Regions from separate parts of the Xenorhabdus sp. PB62.4 genome, predicted to be linked through region 1. Evidence: predicted binding sites of a transcription regulator. Region 1 holds the regulator's gene; each other region holds the start of a gene.
What was found. Region 1 encodes LexA, which represses DNA repair genes until DNA is damaged. Its sites were predicted from a motif close to TNCTGTATGTACATACAGNA; they were not measured.

Region 1 (7,073 bases):
CGTTTAATGCGTATCAATAAACCCATTGGCATATTATTATTATTATGGCCAACATATTGGGCATTGTGGATCGCCGCAAAAGGTATACCAAATTTACATGTGTTGTTAGTATTTACTATTGGTGTGTTTTCTATGCGTGCTGCGGGGTGCTGCATTAATGATTTCGCAGACAGAAAATTTGATGGATATGTAGAACGAACAAAATCTCGTCCTCTGCCTAGTGGTGATGTCACCGAAAAAGAAAGTAAAATCTTGTTTGCCACGCTAGTACTCATCTCTTTTGTGCTGGTTCTGACGCTGAATAAAATGACGATTGCATTGTCGATCGTTGGTTTGGTGTTGGCGTGGAGTTATCCTTTCGTAAAACGTGTCAGCCATCTGCCACAAGTTGTATTAGGGGCTGCCTACGGCTGGTCAATCCCGATGGCATTTGCCGCAGTAAGTGAGTCCTTACCTTTGGAGTGTTGGCTGTTATTTTTAGCCAACATTATTTGGTCAGTGATTTATGATACACAGTATGCGATGGTTGATCGTGATGATGACCTAAAAATCGGTGTGAAATCGACGGCGGTACTCTTTGGACGCTTTGATAAACTGATTATTGGTATTCTGCAATTTACCATGTTGGGTATTTTGGTATTGATCGGCAATATCGTGAATCTGGGGGGAATATACTACTGGACAATATTGCTGGCAGCAGCGTTGTTTATTTATCAACAAAAACTGATCTCAGGCCGGGAAAGGGCATCTTGCTTTCAAGCCTTTATGAATAATAACTACGTTGGCTTTATTTTATTCCTTGGTGTCTTTTTCAGCTATGTCTAATATAACGGGCGGTATTACCGCCCGTTAACCGTTTATGCTCCACGTAACACCATTATCTTTGCTCTTTTACCTGTTCAGGGTCATTTTGCTCTGGCGGCATACTGACGCTTTCAATTGTCAGGCGAATTTCAGGTGACATTAACTCGCTCAATACATGGTAAAGTGACTGAGCGTTGGTTGTAACTATAGTGCCACTATTTTGAGTGCCACTATCCTGAATATAACCTTCTTCGCGTAGCGTATTGACTGAACAGGCGAAAACCGCCTTGTCAAAGAACTCTGGTGCATTGATGCCATGCAGCACTGACAAACGCTGTGCCAACATCCGGCTCTCTTTTTCCAGTACACCACGACTGATGTCCGGGGTGGCATTTAATAAAGAAAGCGTAATTGCATAGCGTTGCAATGTTTCTCTGATACCCGCCGCCAGTAATTGCAGCGGGCGGATGCGGGCAGGATTCAGTACCAGCATTCCTTGCTCTTTGTTACAGATAAGGCATTGACGCGCCAGCTCATCAATCAGGGTATTGACGACTTCGGGAAGCGTTTCCTTGCTATAACGCATGAAAAGTTCCTGCTTGATTAACGGATAGATTAACTCTACCTGCCTGAGCAATTCACTGCGACTAATACGACGGTGATGCATCACAATGCTGGTAATCAAGGATGGCAAGATCAACAAGTGCTGGATATTGTTGCGATAATAAGTCATCAATACCGCGCTTTCGCGTGGCAGGATAATGATATCCCCCAGACTGTCTTTCTCGACTTCAAACTTATCCATCAGCAAGGCATGATCCAACAACTCTTCCGCTGTTTTGTTCGGTACAGTGATATCGTTGGTGTAAGGCACATTGTTCAGCAATTGCAGATAACAATCTAACTGCTCAATAAGCTGCTCGCGAGTAAGTGCTCGCTGACGTGACGACAGCAATGCTGTAGTGCACAAATTGATGGCATTGGCCGCGGCGGCATTATTGATATTGACCATAATATTATCAGCCAGTTTGCTGACTGTTGGAGACAGCCATGTGGGGCGCTGAGATTCTATTGGGTCAATGGAATCACGCCAATTTGGAACATGTTGGTTAAGGTACTGTACCAACGGGATTGGCTCGCCAAAGTTCACGTAACCTTGTCCCAAATTACGCAGTTTACGCAGGCCATTCACCATCTGGAAAAAGCCTTCTTTTTCTTTGGTGGCTCCCCGCAACTCTTTGGCGTAAGTTGCAACTTCCATCACATGCTCATAACCGATATAGATCGGTACAATCGTGATTGGACGGGATTCCCCACGCAGCATCGCTTGCAAGGTCATGGAGAGTGTCCCCGTTTTCGGATCAAGCAGACGCCCGGTACGTGAGCGACCACCTTCGACAAAGTATTCAACCGAATAACCACGGGAGAACAATTCACCGAGATATTCGCGGAAGATCGTCGAATAGAGCTTATTGCCTTTAAATGTACGGCGGATAAAGAACGCACCAAGACGGCGGAATATCGGGCCGGCAGGCCAGAAATTCAGGTTAATGCCCGCAGCAATGTGTGGGGGAACCAGCCCTTGATGATAAAGTACATAAGAAAGCAGCAAGTAATCCATATGGCTACGATGGCATGGAACATAAACCAGTTCATGGCCATCTTGTGCCAATCGGCGAATTCGTTCGGCATTATGAACATTAATGCCTTGATACAAACGGTTCCAGGTCCAACTCAAAACACGGTCGGTCAAGCGCACTGTTTCATAGGAGAAATCCGCAGCAACCTCTTCCAACATATTGATGGCATTCTGCTTCGCCTTTTCGGGAGAGATTTTCTTGCTGCGTGCTTCATCAGCAATTGCTTTTTCTATCGCTTTTGAAGCCAATAACTTGTTGAACAGATCTTGTCTGGCAGGCAAACGAGGCCCAACAGCCGCGAGACGTTGACGGGAATAATGTATCCGCGCAACACGAGCGAGTTTATTGGCAATAATATCATCCGCACCGTGTTCATCAGCCATGCGGCGTAAGGAAACAGGCGTAGAAAAACGCACAAAACTATCCCGCCCAAGCCACAGGATCGCAAAAAACTTCTGCACACCATTTAGCAGACGTAACTGCGGCGCTGTGTTCCCTTCATGTCCTTCACGCCCGGGAGAGCGACCAAACATCACGGAAACTGGCACCATCTGGATATTCAAATCAGGATTATTGCGATGCAGATCCAGATAAGAATGAAAGATTTTCACAGATTCATGTTTTGGTGCATAACAACGGAACACACGTGGGCCGTTATCAATAAAGACACAGCTAGGAAGCTGCGTGTCCCCAATTTCCAAAGGATTCAACGGATCCGGCAGATCTTGCGCCAGACATTGTTGACGCAGGGTCAATAAGTCTGTTTTTGAATGGTACGGCAGCACATACAAAATGGGCCGTGTCGTATCAAGACGCAGCTCAGCAATGGGATCCGTAGGGATAAGTTTACTTTTTACTAATAATTTTAGTGGTAAATTCAATAATTTATAATATATTTTACGCCAACCTGACATAACTGCTTTAAGCCTCTTGTTAGCAACGCGTCGCAAGGATACCAGAAACAGATTTTGAGATCTGTGGAAATAAGACAATAATAAGAGCTAAAAGTTATATGACCATACAATCATTAAGCTGATTAAAAAAATTACCATGGCAAATCAATCAACAGGTCTGACCCGCATCATCAAAGCTGCGGGCTATTCAGCGAAAGGAATTAAGGCTGCTTGGCAAAATGAAGCGGCATTCCGGCAGGAGGCAGTGACTGCCATATTTGCGATCATCGTCGCATTTTCTTTAGACATCAGCTTAATTGAGAGGCTCTTGCTTATCGGTTCGGTCATGCTTGTCATCATTATTGAGATTCTTAACAGTGCCATAGAAGCCGTCGTGGATCGTATTGGTAGTGAATATCATGAATTATCGGGCCGGGCGAAAGATATGGGATCAGCGGCTGTATTGCTAACCATAATTCTTGCGCTGTTGACTTGGGGAACAATTCTTTGGTCGCATTTTATACTCTGAGATGATGTATTTTTTCATCAAAATACGTTATTTAGCTGCTTTTACATGCTAACAGGTTCCCAATTCTAATTTACCTGTATATACTCACAGTCTGACTGTATAAACAAACAGGGGGCGAAATGAAAGCATTAACTGCCAGACAGCAGCAAGTCTATGACTTGGTGCGTGACCATATTTCGCAAACGGGTATGCCACCAACACGTGCTGAAATTGCGGCACGTCTGGGTTTTCGTTCACCTAACGCGGCAGAAGAGCATTTAAAGGCTCTGGCACGTAAAGGGGTGATAGAGATTATCTCTGGTGCATCCAGAGGTATCCGTTTGCTTCTCGAAGAGCAAGATGAAGGTGCGGGATTACCGCTAATCGGTCGTGTTGCTGCCGGCGAACCACTGCTGGCTCAGGAACATATTGAAAGTCACTATAAGGTTGATCCTGAATTATTCAAACCAAGTGCTGATTTTTTGTTACGTGTCAGTGGAATGTCTATGAAAGACATCGGTATTATGGACGGGGATTTACTGGCTGTTCATAAGACACAGGATGTTCATAATGGGCAAGTCATTGTGGCGCGTATTGAAGATGAAGTCACAGTAAAACGCTTTAAACAAACAGGGAACAGAATTGAGCTGATTGCTGAAAACCCAGAATTCAAGCCGATTGTTGTAGATTTGAGTGAACAGAGCTTCACTATTGAAGGATTGGCAGTAGGCGTTATTCGTAGCGGAGACTGGTTCTGAGCGTAAAAACGGATAATTGCACTTTGCCATTCTGAGGCGGTCATTTTCCCGGTTCCCGTTAAACGTAGATTAAGCGGTGACATGAGGATAAGTGAGTACATCAACCATGACCGCCTCACCGTTTAATCAGGCTTCAGCATTCTCACCTTATTTCTTTTTATTCTCTGTAACTGAATGATTGTGCTCGCATGTATCTCGTTCCGTGCAGGAATCGATTTCATAGCAAGAAGAGCACAAACCATGCACTTCTATCACACTATTTCGTAAATGAAACCCTGTGCCTTGTGCGAGCTGTTGAATAGTGGATTCAACATCTTTCGCGTCTTTTTCCGTTACGGAGCCACAGTCTTCACAGATAAACATCGCTGAGGTATGGCTGGGTTCCTCAAAATGATGGCAGAGAACATAACTGTTTGTGGATTCTATTTTGTGGATAAAACCTTGTTCCAATAGAAATTCTAAACCACGATAAACCGTTGGCGGTTTGGCTTGTGGTTCGACTTCACGTAGCAAATCTAGTAAATCATAGGCACTTATTGCGCTGGGCTGTTCAGCGATTAGACGAAGAATTTCAAGGCGTTGAGGTGTCAAACGAACCCCTCTTGACAGACAGATTGTCTCAGCCAGTGCCAGCAACTTTTTTTGATTGATAGTTTTCATTACACCTCTCACACCTACACGATGTTAATGACTTTAATACTACCATGTTTTTGGGCTTGAGAGTGGAGCCTACACAATGATTAGCGCTTTTCTGATGCCTGATATACATAAGGCGGCTGGCTATCTTGGCATTATGTGACATACCCTTACCAATGAATATGGAGAACGAAAATCAATCGACGGATAAGGACAATAAAATGGGCTAAAAAAAGGAAAAAATAAAAGTGAAAATACTGGATAATATATAAATGGTTAAATTGGTCAATAAGAGTGATGATATGAAATTAACAATTCATTATTTCAATATAACAACAGTTATAGTCAATGAAAGAAAAGAATATTCTCATATGATTACAGATAGAGATAAATTGCAGTAGTCAATACAATAAATGACTTTTACTCCAATAATTCCATTTAGGACGGAAATAAATTTCAGTATCGTAAAATACAAATTAATGGATTAAAAATGAAAGAATTACTACAGAACCACCCGAATAATAGAAGATTTCCTGTTGATGGTTTTAGGATAGTCAAAGCAATCCTCAAAGAAAGAAAAGGAATGGCGTTTCTTAAACCTATTCAGGCAGTTGGCTTAAGTATACTTTGGATTACAACACTGTTACTGAGTGGGTTATCGATAGGGATAACGGGATTGATTTTCAGTGCTGGTAACATACCTTTCATGGGTTATATACTTTGGGCTGTATTGGTTGGTTTAAGCTTAATCGGTGTATCTCTTTCTATTTATAGCTTCCGACGTCTCAAAAACCTGCCTATTGCTGAGCAAAAACGTTATTATTCGCAAGCAAAATATGCTGTTTTGCCGGAAGAAAAACGTCAGGCATTGCGTCTGCATATAGTGAGTTGTTATTACGATGGATTTTGGACAGAAACCTTAGAGCATTATCCTCTGAAAAGTCGAGTTGCTCACGATAACTATCAATACCGTATTTTGCCTTTGTCTGATGCAGAACCTCACCAATCTCAAGTTTACCAAAACTGGGGCATTCTTGATGAAAAAGATTATTGGAAAACATTGCATGATTTATGGACAGGAATGCACTCAGAACGCTTTGCTGCTGATGCAGTTTTTACCGATGGAGAAATGTTTACGGTACTGGGCAGCTTGATTGAAGAATCACCTGAATATGTCCAACAATGCTCTCGGTCAATTGATGGGCGTCCTCCCGCTTTGCTTTGGGGATTTGATCTTTGGCGGGCAATTGTTTTGAGCCGGAACTGTTTTTCCGCGGGTTATATCAGTGAAGAAACAGCGTGGAAAAATATATTGAAAACTGCGGATTATGTTTATGAAATTTTTGGCAGCTTTGATGCGTTTTACACTAATTACCGGTTAGGTAACGCTTATTGGAGCCGGGATTTTGATACAGTAAAAGGTCGTTTGAAAGAATTCCGATTTTATAAAGAATATTGTGATTGGCCTATAGCGCAATTACCTTGGCCAGATCCGAAAGGCATCTTCATGGAACAATATATGAAAGATGGTTTTGCTGATGTCGTAAATTCTATATTACAAGATCAGATGGAAGATCCGCTCAACGATGAAATAATGGATGAAGATAATAACCATACTGAAATCCGCATCCTGCACTGAATTTTGCACTGAATAGTGACATTGATCGCCTGCTTGGATAGGTTTTACTCTGTATTGCAAAAGGAACCGAAGATGGAAAATCAACTTGATTTACGATTACCCATCCCGGCGATCTTACCATTCACGTTATTCCGTACATTTGGGAAGTGTATTAAAAAAGAGCAAAGATACGTGTGAAATGTTTGAGCATTTGAA
Region 2 (7,073 bases), on a different contig from region 1:
GTGAAGGTGCTTTTAGCTACCTCACACAAGACTATGGTTTCAAGGAAGTGTATTTATGGCCAATTAACGCTGAAGAACAAGGTTCCCCTCAGCAAGTTCGTCGTGTCATCGATACAGTAAGGGCTAACAAGATCCCTGTTGTTTTCAGCGAAAGTACTGTCTCAGATAAACCGGCAAAACAAGTCAGTAAAGAAACAGGAGCCCGTTACGGCAGTGTACTCTACGTTGATTCTCTTTCTACCCAAAAGGGACCAGTGCCTACTTATATTGACCTGCTGAATACCACCGTAGATACCATTGCGAAAGGATTTAATCAATGAATCACTCATCGTTAAACCACCAGCCATTATTTGAGCAACCCCACTTGGTTGTTGATAACGCGACTGTCACTTACAACAATGGGCACACCGCTATTTATGATGCCAGTTTTGATATTGCCGGCGGCACGATTTGTGCGCTGGTCGGTATGAATGGCAGTGGAAAATCCACACTATTTAAAACAATCATGGGATTAGTTACCCCTTCTCAAGGAAAAGTGACTCTCAATACTCAATCTATAAAAACCGCATTAAAACAAAATATCATCGCCTATGTTCCACAAACTGAAGATGTAGATTGGAACTTCCCGGTTTTAGTTTCAGATGTCGTGATGATGGGACGTTACGGAAAAATGGGATTCTTACGCCGCCCCAGTAAACGGGATCATCAGGTTGTGAATGAAGCTCTTGAGCGTGTCGGATTAAAAGAACTACGTGATCGTCAAATTGGTGAGCTTTCAGGAGGCCAGAAAAAACGCGTATTTTTAGCCCGCGCACTCGCTCAAGAAGGAAAAGTCCTGCTACTGGATGAACCTTTTACCGGTGTAGATGTGAAAACAGAAAATGCCATCATTAATTTACTCCGTGAATTACGGGATGAAGGACATTTAGTCTTGGTATCGACGCACAACCTCGGCAGTGTTCCTGAATTTTGTGATCGTGTTATTTTGATCAATCGCACAGTGTTGGCTAGTGGTCGTACTGAAACTACTTTTACCCAAAAAAATCTGGAAATCACCTTTGGCGGTGTCTTGCGCCATATTAATCTTTCCGGTTCTGAACTGCATGAAGATGATGACCCTCGTTCATTGACCGTCATTACTGATGATGAACGTGCCGCTGTCTTCTATGGACATGACCACCATATCCCACCACGGCAAAGCCCAAAACAAAAGGAAAACCAGCCATGATGGAATTGCTTTTACAGCCATTCAATTACAACTATATGGTAAAGGCCATGTGGGTAAGTGCCATCGTCGGTGCTGTTTGTGCTTTTCTATCAGCTTATCTGATGCTGAAAGGTTGGTCACTGATGGGAGATGCACTCTCCCACTCTGTTGTACCCGGAGTGGCAGGTGCGTATGCTCTTGGCTTGCCTTATGCTGGAGGCGCTTTTTTTACGGGGATGCTTGCGGCACTATCAATGACATTGGTGCGTCATATCACTCGATTGCGTGAAGATGCAGTAATCGGCTTTATATTCTCCACCTTTTTTGCTGCCGGATTGCTGATCGTCTCCCTGAACCCTACATCCGTGAACGTACAAACCATTATTCTGGGTAATATTTTAGGCATTGCTGACGAAGATGTTTTACAAGTTGAAATCATTACCGCCGTTTCTTTTATTACCCTAATGTTGCTTTGGAAAGATTTGTTGGTTGTTTTCTTTGATGAAACTCACGCGCGTTCTATCGGGTTATCACCATTACGGTTAAAAATCATTTTCTTTACTTTATTAAGTGCCTGCACGGTTGCCGCATTACAGACGGTAGGCGCTATCTTGGTTATCGCAATGGTCGTTACCCCCGGTGCAACCGCCTATTTACTGACCGATAAGTTTAAAAACCTGCTAATCATTGCGGTTGCCATCGGTTCACTTACAAGTGGTATCGGGGCATATTTAAGCTATTTTCTTAATGGCGCAACTGGCGGTGTCATTGTCACCCTACAAACAGTGGTTTTCCTGTTAGCGTTCTTTTTTGCCCCTAAACATGGCATGCTGGCTTCCCGCAAACGAGCGAGAAAGGAATCTCTGGCGTTGACTCAGGAAGGACGTCCATGAATACATTGATTGAATTAATGACTGAACCCTTCAGGCATGAATTTATGCAGCGGGCTATCTTTGCTGCCATCATAGTGGGTACGGTCTGTGCTGTGCTTTCTTGTTATCTGGTCTTAAAAGGCTGGTCTTTGATGGGTGATGCGATTTCTCATGCCGTGCTGCCCGGTATCGTATTGGCCTTTGCAGCAGGCATACCACTTGCAGTAGGTGCTTTTCTCTCAGGTATATTTTGTGCGTTTGCCACCGGATATCTGAAAGAACACAGCAGAATCAAAGAAGATACTGTCATGGGAATTGTTTTCTCTGGTATGTTTGCGTTTGGTTTAATCTTATTCACTCGTATAGATACGGATCAACACCTGACACATATTCTATTTGGCAGCATACTCGGCATTACCCAACGTGAATTGATTCAAACACTGTGTATTGCAGGAGTCACGCTGGCTATTGTTTTGTTGAAGCGAAAAGATTTCATGCTCTACTGCTTCGATCCCAATCAGGCTCGAGTTGTTGGCCTTCCAGTGAAACTTCTTCATTACGGCTTATTATCTCTGTTAGCTCTAACAATCGTCGCCTCTTTGCAAGCCGTCGGCATTATTCTGGTTATAGCCATGCTGATCTCACCAGGTATTATTGCTTTTATTCTTTGCCGGAGTTTTGATCACATGCTGATTGTTGCAATGATTGCTTCTGTATCATCCTGCGTGCTCGGTACTATCATCAGTTTCCATATTGATGGGGAAACAGGGCCTTGCATCGTAATCATCCAAGCCATTTTCTTCACTATCGCTCTTATTTATAACCAAATAAAATTGGCTCGCAAGAAAGTGAACAGGGAGCTCTCAGAAAAGGTGCCTTCTCAAACATTGTCAACACCCAAAAAATCCAATTAACAATCCAGAGCGCCATATCCAATTTAAGATATGGCCTTATTAATTGCTATTAAAGTCCTTTTTAACCTGTTCAAATGTTGCATCTATCTGTAATATGAGCTTAGCAATTGTCAACTTAATGAGGTGAATCATGTGGCAAACCGTGAACCGTCTATTAAGTGAGCATTTTGATGACACTGAAATTCACGATAAAACGGAATTAGCAGGAGGCGACATTCACCGTTCTTGGTGCGTTAAATATGGTGAACAGCATGTTTTTGTCAAATCCAACGTGAAAGAAATGCTGCCAGTTTTTAAAGCTGAAGCAGAGCAATTGGAATTACTGGCCCGTAGCAAAACAACCCGCGTTCCCGAAGTTTATGGTGTAGGGCATGATCGCAATTATAGCTTCCTTTTACTGGAATATTTACCTATAAAGCCATTTAATGCCCATAGCGCGTATTGTTTTGGTCAACATCTTGCGAAACTACATCAGTGGAGCGAACAACCTAAATTTGGTTTTGATTTTGATAACATGCTTTCAACCACCATACAGCCTAATGGGTGGCAAAAACGCTGGAATCAATTTTATGCGGAGAAACGCATAGGATGGCAATTGCAACTTGCTGCTGATCAAGGGATGGTCTTTGGCGATATCAACCTCATTGTCCAAATAGTCAGTGACAAATTACACTCCCATCATCCTCAGCCTTCCCTCCTTCATGGTGATTTATGGCCTACAAACTGCGCATCGTTGAATGATGATTGTGCTGTAATATTTGATCCTGCCTGTTATTGGGGAGATCGTGAATGTGACTTAGCGATGTTGCCACTTTACCCGAACCTTCCCTTACAAATTTTTGATGGTTACCAAAGTATCTGGCCATTGCCACAAGACTTCATTGAACGTCAGCCCATTTATCAACTCTACTATTTACTGAACAGATGCAACCTTTTCGGAGGTGATAACTTCATGATTGTGCAAAATATGGTAGATAAACTCTTATCTGAATAATGATGAGAAAATTTTATCGGCATCACATTTGAAAATAAAAATCATTATTGTTAGCTCTGGATGACATTTCTCTACAAAAATCAGGGTTAGCTTTTTGATTTTTAAGTTCAATCAAAATCAAGAGAAAAATTTATATATTAAAGATATATTTTCGCATTACCAACCCAATAATTTAAATAAGAAATAAGCTATCGCACCAATAATAATTGGAGATATATAAAGGGTAAAAATCTGGCTGAATAAAGAATGACGGGGAAATTTAATTTTAGCTTCCAACTCTTCCTTAGTTATTCCGCTTTCCTTAGCCTGTTCCAGAACCATTTGATCTTCAATATGTTCCTTGATGAATTTAAATTGACGATACATTCTCAAACCAGATGCACTCATCGCTAAGCCAACAAACATTAAAATATAAATAATGAGAAAACTAATATTTTCTCCTGTAATTCCAGCCATGCGCTCAGGAGTTGGAGAGTGCTTCCAAAAGAAATCCAAAAATGGTGTATTAAATTTAATCATTTCTGCCATCATCTTAAGAAAATCATTCAATACCGCACTAATACCATCACCTTTGGCACTATGCTGCCACGCCAGATTAATCACAGAAACTAAAGTTGATAAAAATGCGGGTACAAAAATAATCCAACCCAAGATCCGTTTAGCAATAGCAACATATCCAGCTTGTTGATAAGTCATTAACATTCCTCATTAACATAAATTATTTTATTTTTACTCAATGATAGCTGATAGCTCATAAGGAACCAACTTTAATCCTATTTGCAGATTAATACTCTTGTTTTTACCAGAAAAATTTTTTTCTTTGTTATCAATCTATAACAAGATTTAAACCACAGAGGTTGCTACAATCAAACCTTATCAATTATTATCATCACCGCGAGAAATATGAGATGTCATTTTGTTTATCTATAGATGCAGCTATTTTTGATATGGACGGCCTCCTCATTGATTCCGAGCCTTATTGGGAACAGGGGGAAAAAAGTGTATTCAGTGCATTGGGGCTGGATTTGACGTTAGCCGAAAAACTGCCTGATACGTTGGGATTACGAATTGATAAAGTTGTTGAATTATGGTATCAGGCATCCCCTTGGCAAGGCCCTTCCAAAAGGGAAGTTGAACAACGTATCATCAACGACGTAGTACAATCAGTTAAAGAAAACCGCCCTCTCCTACCCGGAGTAGAACATGCTTTAAGTCTCTGCCGCGAGCGTGGATTGAAAATTGGTCTGGCTTCGGCATCTCCCCATGAAATGCTTGAGCAAGTGCTCGAATTGTTCAACTTGCGACATTATTTTGATGTTGTTGTTTCTGCGGCTAACTTACCTCATAGCAAACCACACCCGGAAGTTTATTTGCAGGCTGCCAGCCAACTTGGCGTTGAACCAATTCATTGCGTCACATTAGAAGATTCATTTAACGGCATGATAGCAACCAAAGCCGCAAGAATGCGCTCTATTGTTGTTCCTGCTACTCATCATTTCGATGATCACCGATGGTCATTGGCAGATATCAAATTGAATTCACTAGCACAGTTAACAATAGAGAATATTACTTAATAGCTAAATAGCTGCTGCGCTGCTACTGTTCAATACTCACCTTTCTTACATCTGGCAGCGCAAATATCAAACACTTCTTATCCACTAAGATGCCTCAGATAAATAAAGATTTTTCTTATTTACCCCCTATCATCCTTATGCAAAACCCTCTATACTGCCAACTGTACGTATACACAGCAATCAGCATAAATAATTAGTATAAATCGTTATGACAGCAGAAGGGCACCTTCTTTTTTCCGTTGCCAGCCTTGTATTGGCTCACCAGCTAGAAATTACGCCAGAAATAGCACAGGGAGATTGGCTACATATGCTTCCTGGCGTACTTCTGGCTTCATTATTACCTGATATTGATCACCCAAGTTCAACTTTAGGTAGATTATTCCGTTTCATATCCATTCCAATTGCGCGCCTGTGCGGGCATCGTGGGTTTACACACAGTTTAGTCGCTCTCATTGCAGGTATTACTTTATTTCAGACTGAAATACCCTCTGACTGGCCTATTCCAACTGATTTTGTCCATGCCATGGTTGTGGGTTATATCAGCCATTTGATTGCTGATATGCTGACTCCTGCCGGTATTCCACTTTTATGGCCATTAAGAATACGTTTTTGTATTCCTATTGTTAGAGGTAAGGATAAGCAACGCAAGAAAACTGAACGCTTCATCGCTGTGTTGCTGGTAGTCATTGCCATTATTCTTCCACAGCATATTGAATCTTCGTTCACTGGCTATTTAGACAAATTTCAATTGGATAAATTACAGTTAGATAAGTTACAAATTGATAAATTACAGAATCTCTATAAGTAGCCACAATTAATTGTATTTTCACTAAATCAGCTCCCCATTTGAAAAAGTGGGGCGCCCTAAAACATAAAAATTTCTTTTGTATCCATTCTTATTCTTTTTTGAACAGCACTTATAACTCAAGAAAATATATCTTTTACCTGCCAAAATCGAAGAAAATAAAGCAACAATAGATTAGGGTATATAACCAATTAAGCTAGTTAGTGAAAAATAATTATATTAAATTCCATTTAATTATAAGAAACAAGATTCTTATGCTGATACCATTCTCTTATACACTTCATGGTATGTACCCGACAAATTTCAAGCAGCAAAAGCGACTGAAAAATAAAAAGTTATCTATTACCACATAACACGGTTACATATCATACATAAAAATCATATAAATATCGTTATACCCAATAGATTGCAAGTTACAACACAGCAACTTGGAAATAAAGGGTATAAAAGTTTTGGAGACTAGGGATGAATTTACCACTCATCATCAACATGCTCGTTTTTGTAGCACTACTTATTTTATTAGCAAAAGCGGGCTCAAATAACTGGAGTTTGTCCAAAAAGGTTCTTGTGGCTTTAGCCGTAGGTGTCTTTTTTGGACTGGCATTGAACATCATTTATGGCACAAACAATCCTACAGTGAAGGAATCAATTAAATGGTTCAATATTGTTGGTAATGGCTACGTGCAGTTATTACAAATGGTGATCAT
Region 3 (7,073 bases), on a different contig from region 1:
TTAGCTCTCTGGCCAATTGTCCAGCTTCATCACTCAAAATATTGTCAGGCCATACCTGACTAAGAATCAGATAATCAATATCTGAAATATCCATCTGTGCCTGTTTTACTGCTGCTAACAAACTTTCTTTCATTAACTCAATCAAGTCTTTTTTATGTTTTAAGCGCCATAAGATACGCGATCTAAATAACTTCTGTTCATCAGGTGCACTAAACTCATTACGTATGTGATCCTCAGGATGAATAATAATCTTTTCCGTTGGAAGAATGCCTGCTACTGAAACAACGGAGATATGCTTTCTCACACTTCCTCCGCCTTTAATTTCTTCAAAGTTTCAATTCTATCATTGAGAGGAGGAAACACATATTTATCAATCAGTACATTAATCACTGCCGTTTTCTTTTCTTCAATTGCATTAATCAAAGCGTTACGTAATTCTTTTATATTCCTAACATTATAGCCTGTCGCTCCGATTGCCTGCCCAAATAGAGCAAAATCAACTTGGGGTATATGGCAGTCAAGCTCTGAATTTCCCAATAGTTCTAACCCTTGCCTACACATATTGTAAGCAGCATCATTCATCACAAGCCAAATAGCAGGTAATCCGTATCCAACAGCAGTGCTTACTTCATTCGACATCAGCATTGAACCATCACCTATAATACCTACTACACAACGTTCTTTTGATGCTGCAATTCCTACTAACCCGCAAGCATAGTGTCCCATAGCTCCATCGGCTGTACTTGTACGATATCTCAATGGGTTCGAAAACTTCAGGTAGCGATTAGTCCAAACAAAGGAATTTCCCGCTTCTGACGCAACATAACAATCGAACCTATCAATCGCTATTTCCTGAATCACACCCATCACATCAAGCGGATGGAGGACATCTTTTGCTACATCTGAATAAAATTTATTGCTATTACTGCCATGTAGAGCCGGAATAGCCTCCATCTGGCCGGAAGGTATTATTTCTTCTGCAATGCAGGCATCAATAGAAGTGAGAAATGTTTCGATATCACTATCAATGAGAACACTATGCGGAGGCAGATTCTCTTTAACTTCGTGTGCATTCAGTCCTATATAATAAACCTTAACTTTATTAAGACTATTTTGAACATAGGATGAACTAAGCTCTCCTAATCTGCTTCCCATAATGATAACAGTTGACAATGATGGGCAATGTAATGCGTTATAAATACTCTCAGTATCTGCTCCTAACCCGCTGGTTCCGACGTAAAGACTATGCTTTTCATTGAAAATTCCTTTTCCCCGTGGAGTGGAGATTACCCGCGAATTTGTTTTTATAGCAATCTGTGTTAACAAATTAGAAGCATGCCGTGCACCAAATCCTGCCCAAAAAATAGCATTTTCATTGACAATCAAATCAGCTATTTCTCGTGAATGACGTTCCACATTTTCATCTAATTTGTCATGAGATAAAGGAAGTTCTTCATAATTTTCATAATCTATGATTTCTTGCTGTGCTTTAGTTGTTAAAAATATACCAACCACATAGCCATCTTTCTTATTTAATCCTTTTCTTAATTTTTCTTCAACGGCCGAATAATCCTCCTTTCGGCTTATAGTAATAACTTCATCAAAATAACCTCGTCCATTTGGAATAACCAAGTTATCTACATTTTGTACTGTAGTTTCCTGTAAGTTCCATTTCCTTGAAGGGTCGACAGACGTAATTGATGAGATGAAAACAACCTTTGCCCCATCTAGCTTTGCTGCTCTTAACCCAGTTAATGCGTTACTTATTCCAGGACCAGCCGTAGCAAAAGCTACTGCAGGGGTCTGCTGACATAAACTGAATTCAGATGCAGAAAAAACTCCTCCTGATTCATGTCTGCAATGGAATATTTTTATTTTTTCTGATTCCGTTAATGCTTCCCATACAGGTACAATAAATCCACCAGAAACACCAAATGCTGCTTTAACCCCACAACGCTCAAGTAACTTAACTAAATTTTTAGCAATACTCTCTGACATATTATATCTATTTCATCCTTTTCTTTAGGTAGGAAAAAATTAACTATACTAATAAAAACTGGACTACACCCATCAATAAAATTAACTTTAGAGCACAGAACACAATAAAACCTAAAAGAGAATGAATTCATATTTCTTTAAATAATTCATTCAGTGAATTACCACTTCTGGTTTTATAAGATGATGATTTAATTGGTTTACCACAAAATTCACTTCCTGATCAGAGAGTTCATTAAGATAGGTTCCCTTTGTTAAGTCATTGAAATTCTGATTTACTTCACTTTTCCAAGGGAAATAAGGACGGATAAGATAAGCTTTTATCATAATTCTCTATTAGTTTTTTTATAACTCGCAAACCTCAAAACATTACCACATGTTATCGATTTAACCCTTTGTTATAAATATTACATTTAACTCTGGAAAATATAAAACCATCTGTGCATTTATTTTTAAGAATAATTTAATATATTTTGTAAAGCACAAAAAATTCATTTGAGCCTACTACTTACATTGCAATGCTTATTACTCCATGCTATATAAATAGAACATATCTTATAAGTTTACCAGTCGTGCAAGAAATATAGCATCATCTTGCTGAATTTTATTCATTCCATTCTCTTGCAGATTTTCCTATTGCATTTGTTTTTTAACCACATATTGATGAAATCGATCTAATCGGATTTTTTCAAACTATAGATCCACAAGAGCAATCACTACCCTTTAAAAAGACATTTCGTTTAAAATAAGCCCCGAATAACGGGGCTGAAAGACTTAAACTTTACAAAAATCTCTATGGTATTTTTTAGAACGGAATATCATCATCAAAATCCATTGGTGGCTCATTGCTCTGTGGAGCAGGAGACTGTGCCGGACGAGATGGAGCGCCGCCGCTGAATTGCTGAGATGCTTGTGGCTGCTGTGGTTGCCCCCAACCGCCGCTTTGTTGCATAGGAGCTTCTTGTCCTGCATTGCCACGGCCACCCAGCATTTGCATAGTGCCGCCAACGTTTACCACGATTTCAGTGGTGTAACGGTCTTGGCCGCTCTGATCCTGCCATTTACGCGTCTGCAAAGAACCTTCGATATAAACCTGAGAACCTTTACGCAGATATTCACCCGCAACTTCTGCCAGTTTGCCGAAAAGTACCACACGGTGCCATTCGGTTTTCTCTCTCATCTCACCGGTTTGCTTGTCACGCCAGCTCTCAGACGTTGCCAGAGTAATGTTTGCGACTGCACCGCCATTCGGCATATAGCGAACTTCCGGGTCCTGCCCCAAATTACCCACTAAAATAACTTTGTTTACGCCTCTGCTGGCCATTGGGAATACTCCTGATGAAATGAATTTTGCTAAAAACGAACTTCTCTAATTATAAACAAAGTAGTTTACCATGCGAGGATTAAGTTTAAACATAGTACCGTTATATTATACTTTGCGAAGCGTATCGTACTTTACATTGTCATGGTTTCAGCATGATTTCCCGTTAAATACTGTATATCCATTCAGCAATGTTTGTGCAATAATAACGCGTTTACAAATTTTGCACTATCAATAATCTGGGAAATGGTATATGGATAACATCGAAGTTCGGGGCGCCCGCACCCATAATCTCAAAAATATCAATTTGATAATTCCCCGTGACAAGCTGATAGTCATTACCGGACTATCTGGCTCTGGCAAGTCATCGCTGGCTTTCGATACCCTGTATGCGGAAGGTCAGCGTCGCTATGTTGAATCGCTCTCTGCGTATGCCCGCCAGTTTTTGTCATTGATGGAAAAGCCCGATGTCGACCATATTGAGGGGTTATCCCCCGCCATTTCTATTGAGCAAAAGTCTACTTCCCATAACCCGCGTTCTACGGTCGGGACGATTACTGAAATTCACGATTATCTCCGTCTGCTGTTCGCACGTGTGGGTGAGCCACGTTGTCCCGACCACGATATCACGCTGGCAGCACAAACTATCAGCCAGATGGTCGATAATGTTCTGGCATTGCCGGAAGGCCAACGCTTGATGTTGCTGGCTCCTGTCGTCAAAGAACGCAAAGGTGAACACACCAAGCTGTTGGATAATCTCGCTGCACAAGGCTATATCCGTGCCCGTATTGATGGTGAAGTGTGTGATCTTTCTGATCCACCCAAACTCGAATTGCAGAAAAAACATACTATTGAAGTGGTTGTCGATCGCTTCAAAGTACGTGCTGACCTCGCTCCGCGACTGGCAGAATCATTCGAAACTGCGTTGGAGCTTTCCGGTGGCACGGCTGTGATTGCTAATATGGATGATGGGCAAGCCGAAGAATTGGTCTTCTCTGCCAATTTTGCCTGTTCAATTTGTGGCTATAGCATGAGCGAGCTGGAACCACGCCTGTTTTCTTTCAACAATCCCGCTGGTGCTTGCCCAACTTGTGACGGCTTAGGGGTTCAGCAATTTTTCGATCCTGATCGTGTTGTTCAGAATGAAGATATTTCCCTTGCAGGGGGCGCTATTCGTGGTTGGGATCGCCGTAATTTCTATTACTTCCAAATGCTGAGATCATTGGCAGAACACTATAAATTTGATATTGAAGCACCATTCAACCAGTTAAGCCCAACCATTCGAAAAGTAGTTTTATTCGGCTCAGACAAAGAATCTATTGAATTTAAATACACCAATGACCGTGGCGATGTCACCGTTCGTCATCATCCTTTTGAAGGTGTTCTGCATAATATGGAACGCCGCTACAAAGAGACTGAATCCAGCGCAGTACGGGAAGAGTTGGCAAAATATATCAGCAATCGTTCTTGCGTTTCCTGTGAAGGGACCCGATTGCGCAAAGAAGCACGTTTTGTCTTTATCGAAAATACTACGCTGCCGCAGATTTCAGATTTCAGCATCGGTCATGCGATGGAGTTTTTCCAAAATATCAAACTGAGTGGACAACGTGCGAAAATTGCTGAAAAAGTTCTGAAAGAGATCCACGATCGCCTGACATTTTTGGTCAATGTCGGTCTGAATTATCTGACGCTTTCCCGATCAGCAGAAACCCTTTCGGGCGGCGAAGCTCAACGTATCCGTTTAGCCAGCCAAATTGGCGCCGGCCTTGTCGGTGTAATGTATGTGCTGGATGAGCCTTCCATTGGTCTGCACCAACGGGATAATGAGCGTTTGCTGGAAACCTTGCTTCATCTGCGCAATCTGGGTAATACCGTTATCGTAGTCGAACATGATGAAGATGCCATCCGGGCGGCTGACCATATTATCGATATCGGGCCTGGAGCGGGTGTACATGGCGGCGAGATTGTTGCCGAAGGAACGATCACCGATATCATGGAAAGCAAGAAATCGCTCACAGGAAAATTCCTGAGCGGTGAACGCCAAATTGCGATCCCCAACCAGCGTGTACCAGCCGATCCAGACAAGATGCTGAAATTGATTGGTGCAAAAGGCAATAACCTGAAAAAAGTGACATTAAAATTGCCTGTTGGCCTGTTTACCTGTATCACCGGTGTTTCGGGTTCAGGTAAATCGACGCTGATCAACGATACGTTGTTCCCTATCGCACAGCGTCAGTTGAACGGAGCAACAAACATTAGCCCGGCGCCTTATATCGATATTCAAGGACTTGAGTATTTTGACAAGGTGATCGATATCGACCAAAGCCCGATCGGCAGAACACCTCGTTCAAACCCTGCGACTTATACTGGCGTATTTACACCGGTAAGGGAGTTATTTGCCGGCGTACCTGAATCCCGTGCTCGTGGTTATACTCCGGGGCGTTTCAGTTTCAACGTTAAGGGCGGACGCTGTGAGGCCTGTCAAGGCGATGGTGTAATTAAGGTTGAGATGCACTTCTTACCTGATGTTTATGTACCTTGCGATCAGTGTAAGGGCAAACGTTACAACCGCGAAACGCTGGAAGTCAAATATAAGGGTAGGAATATTAATGAAGTGCTGAATATGACGATTGAAGAAGCCCGGGAGTTTTTCGATGCAGTTCCAGCACTTGCCCGTAAACTGCAAACCTTGATAGATGTCGGTCTTTCCTATATTCGTCTGGGGCAATCTGCAACAACACTTTCTGGCGGAGAAGCTCAGCGGGTAAAACTGGCACGGGAATTATCTAAAAGAGGTACAGGCCAAACGCTGTATATTCTTGATGAACCAACAACTGGTTTGCATTTCGCAGATATTCAACAGCTACTGTCCGTTTTGCATCAATTGCGGGATCAGGGAAACACCATCGTCGTCATTGAGCACAATCTGGATGTCATCAAAACCGCTGACTGGATTGTCGATCTTGGTCCTGAAGGTGGCAGTGGTGGTGGTGAAATACTGGTATCAGGAACACCAGAAGAAGTTGCTAAGTGTCAGAAATCTCACACTGCTCGTTTTTTAAAGCCAATACTTGAACGTGATTAGTTTACTTCCTTAATTAAAATAATTTACTATCCTCCCCACATGGTGGGGAGTTTTTATCTGCCTTCAACCAAATTGTTGGCCAACAAAACCCCCATAAGTGCAAAAAAATATTTTTTGTAGCCAATCCGGACGAAATAACCTTTCGTGAATCAATATCGTATTGTTGATCTAATATTATTACTAATCACACCTTTCACGTATTAATGCCATAATGGCATAACATATGCTTTAAATTCATAATGGAGATTAAACATGTATATGTTTTTACCGTTCTTAGTCGCATTGGTTATCATTGCCACCGTCATAACAGGCAAAAAAAAGCTGACGTATGCACTTTGGTTCGCTTTATTCATCATCACGATATTTTGGTTTAAATATCATGCCACTGATGCACTGAATCTTTCTTTCTGAATCGGAGGCCACAATGAATAATACAATGTCAGCACCACGTAATATAAACCTAGCGATGGCCTTGAATATCCTTGGTCTGTTCGGTATCAGTGTAGTTTTAATAGTCGCGTTTTATTACCAATTAGCACGTTTTGAACTTCCTTGCCCATTATGCTTATTGCAACGCGCGGGCATCATCATGATTGGTTTCGGATTTTTATTTAATATTTATTTTGGCATAAAAAATGGTCATTATAGCCTCTCAATACTTGGCTGTATTGT

Region 2: a site for LexA is predicted at 5,721-5,740, ahead of Xenpb_RS12045 (metal-dependent hydrolase). Genes of this name have one in related genera too.
Region 3: a site for LexA is predicted at 3,488-3,507, ahead of uvrA (excinuclease ABC subunit UvrA). Genes of this name have one in related genera too.

Annotation. Positions count from the first base shown of each region.
Region 1 is NZ_NKHR01000032.1:7,727-14,799, reverse strand. It holds gene ubiA (4-hydroxybenzoate octaprenyltransferase) at 1-825, shown strand, start outside; gene plsB (glycerol-3-phosphate 1-O-acyltransferase PlsB) at 878-3,358, opposite strand; gene Xenpb_RS17365 (diacylglycerol kinase) at 3,495-3,866, shown strand; gene lexA (transcriptional repressor LexA) at 3,986-4,603, shown strand; gene zur (zinc uptake transcriptional repressor Zur) at 4,751-5,263, opposite strand; gene Xenpb_RS17350 (DUF1266 domain-containing protein) at 5,730-6,878, shown strand.
Region 2 is NZ_NKHR01000013.1:54,467-61,539, reverse strand. It holds gene Xenpb_RS12080 (metal ABC transporter substrate-binding protein) at 1-320, shown strand, start outside; gene Xenpb_RS12075 (manganese/iron ABC transporter ATP-binding protein) at 317-1,228, shown strand; gene Xenpb_RS12070 (metal ABC transporter permease) at 1,225-2,100, shown strand; gene Xenpb_RS12065 (metal ABC transporter permease) at 2,097-2,993, shown strand; gene Xenpb_RS12060 (fructosamine kinase family protein) at 3,124-3,987, shown strand; gene Xenpb_RS12055 (YniB family protein) at 4,144-4,683, opposite strand; gene hxpB (hexitol phosphatase HxpB) at 4,896-5,561, shown strand; gene Xenpb_RS12045 (metal-dependent hydrolase) at 5,770-6,369, shown strand; gene Xenpb_RS12040 (L-cystine transporter) at 6,832-7,073, shown strand, end outside.
Region 3 is NZ_NKHR01000034.1:8,461-15,533, forward strand. It holds gene Xenpb_RS17710 (3-oxoacyl-[acyl-carrier-protein] synthase III C-terminal domain-containing protein) at 1-304, opposite strand, end outside; gene Xenpb_RS17715 (thiamine pyrophosphate-binding protein) at 301-1,998, opposite strand; gene ssb1 (single-stranded DNA-binding protein SSB1) at 2,801-3,319, opposite strand; gene uvrA (excinuclease ABC subunit UvrA) at 3,570-6,401, shown strand; gene Xenpb_RS17730 (DUF5993 family protein) at 6,654-6,812, shown strand; gene Xenpb_RS17735 (disulfide bond formation protein B) at 6,826-7,073, shown strand, end outside.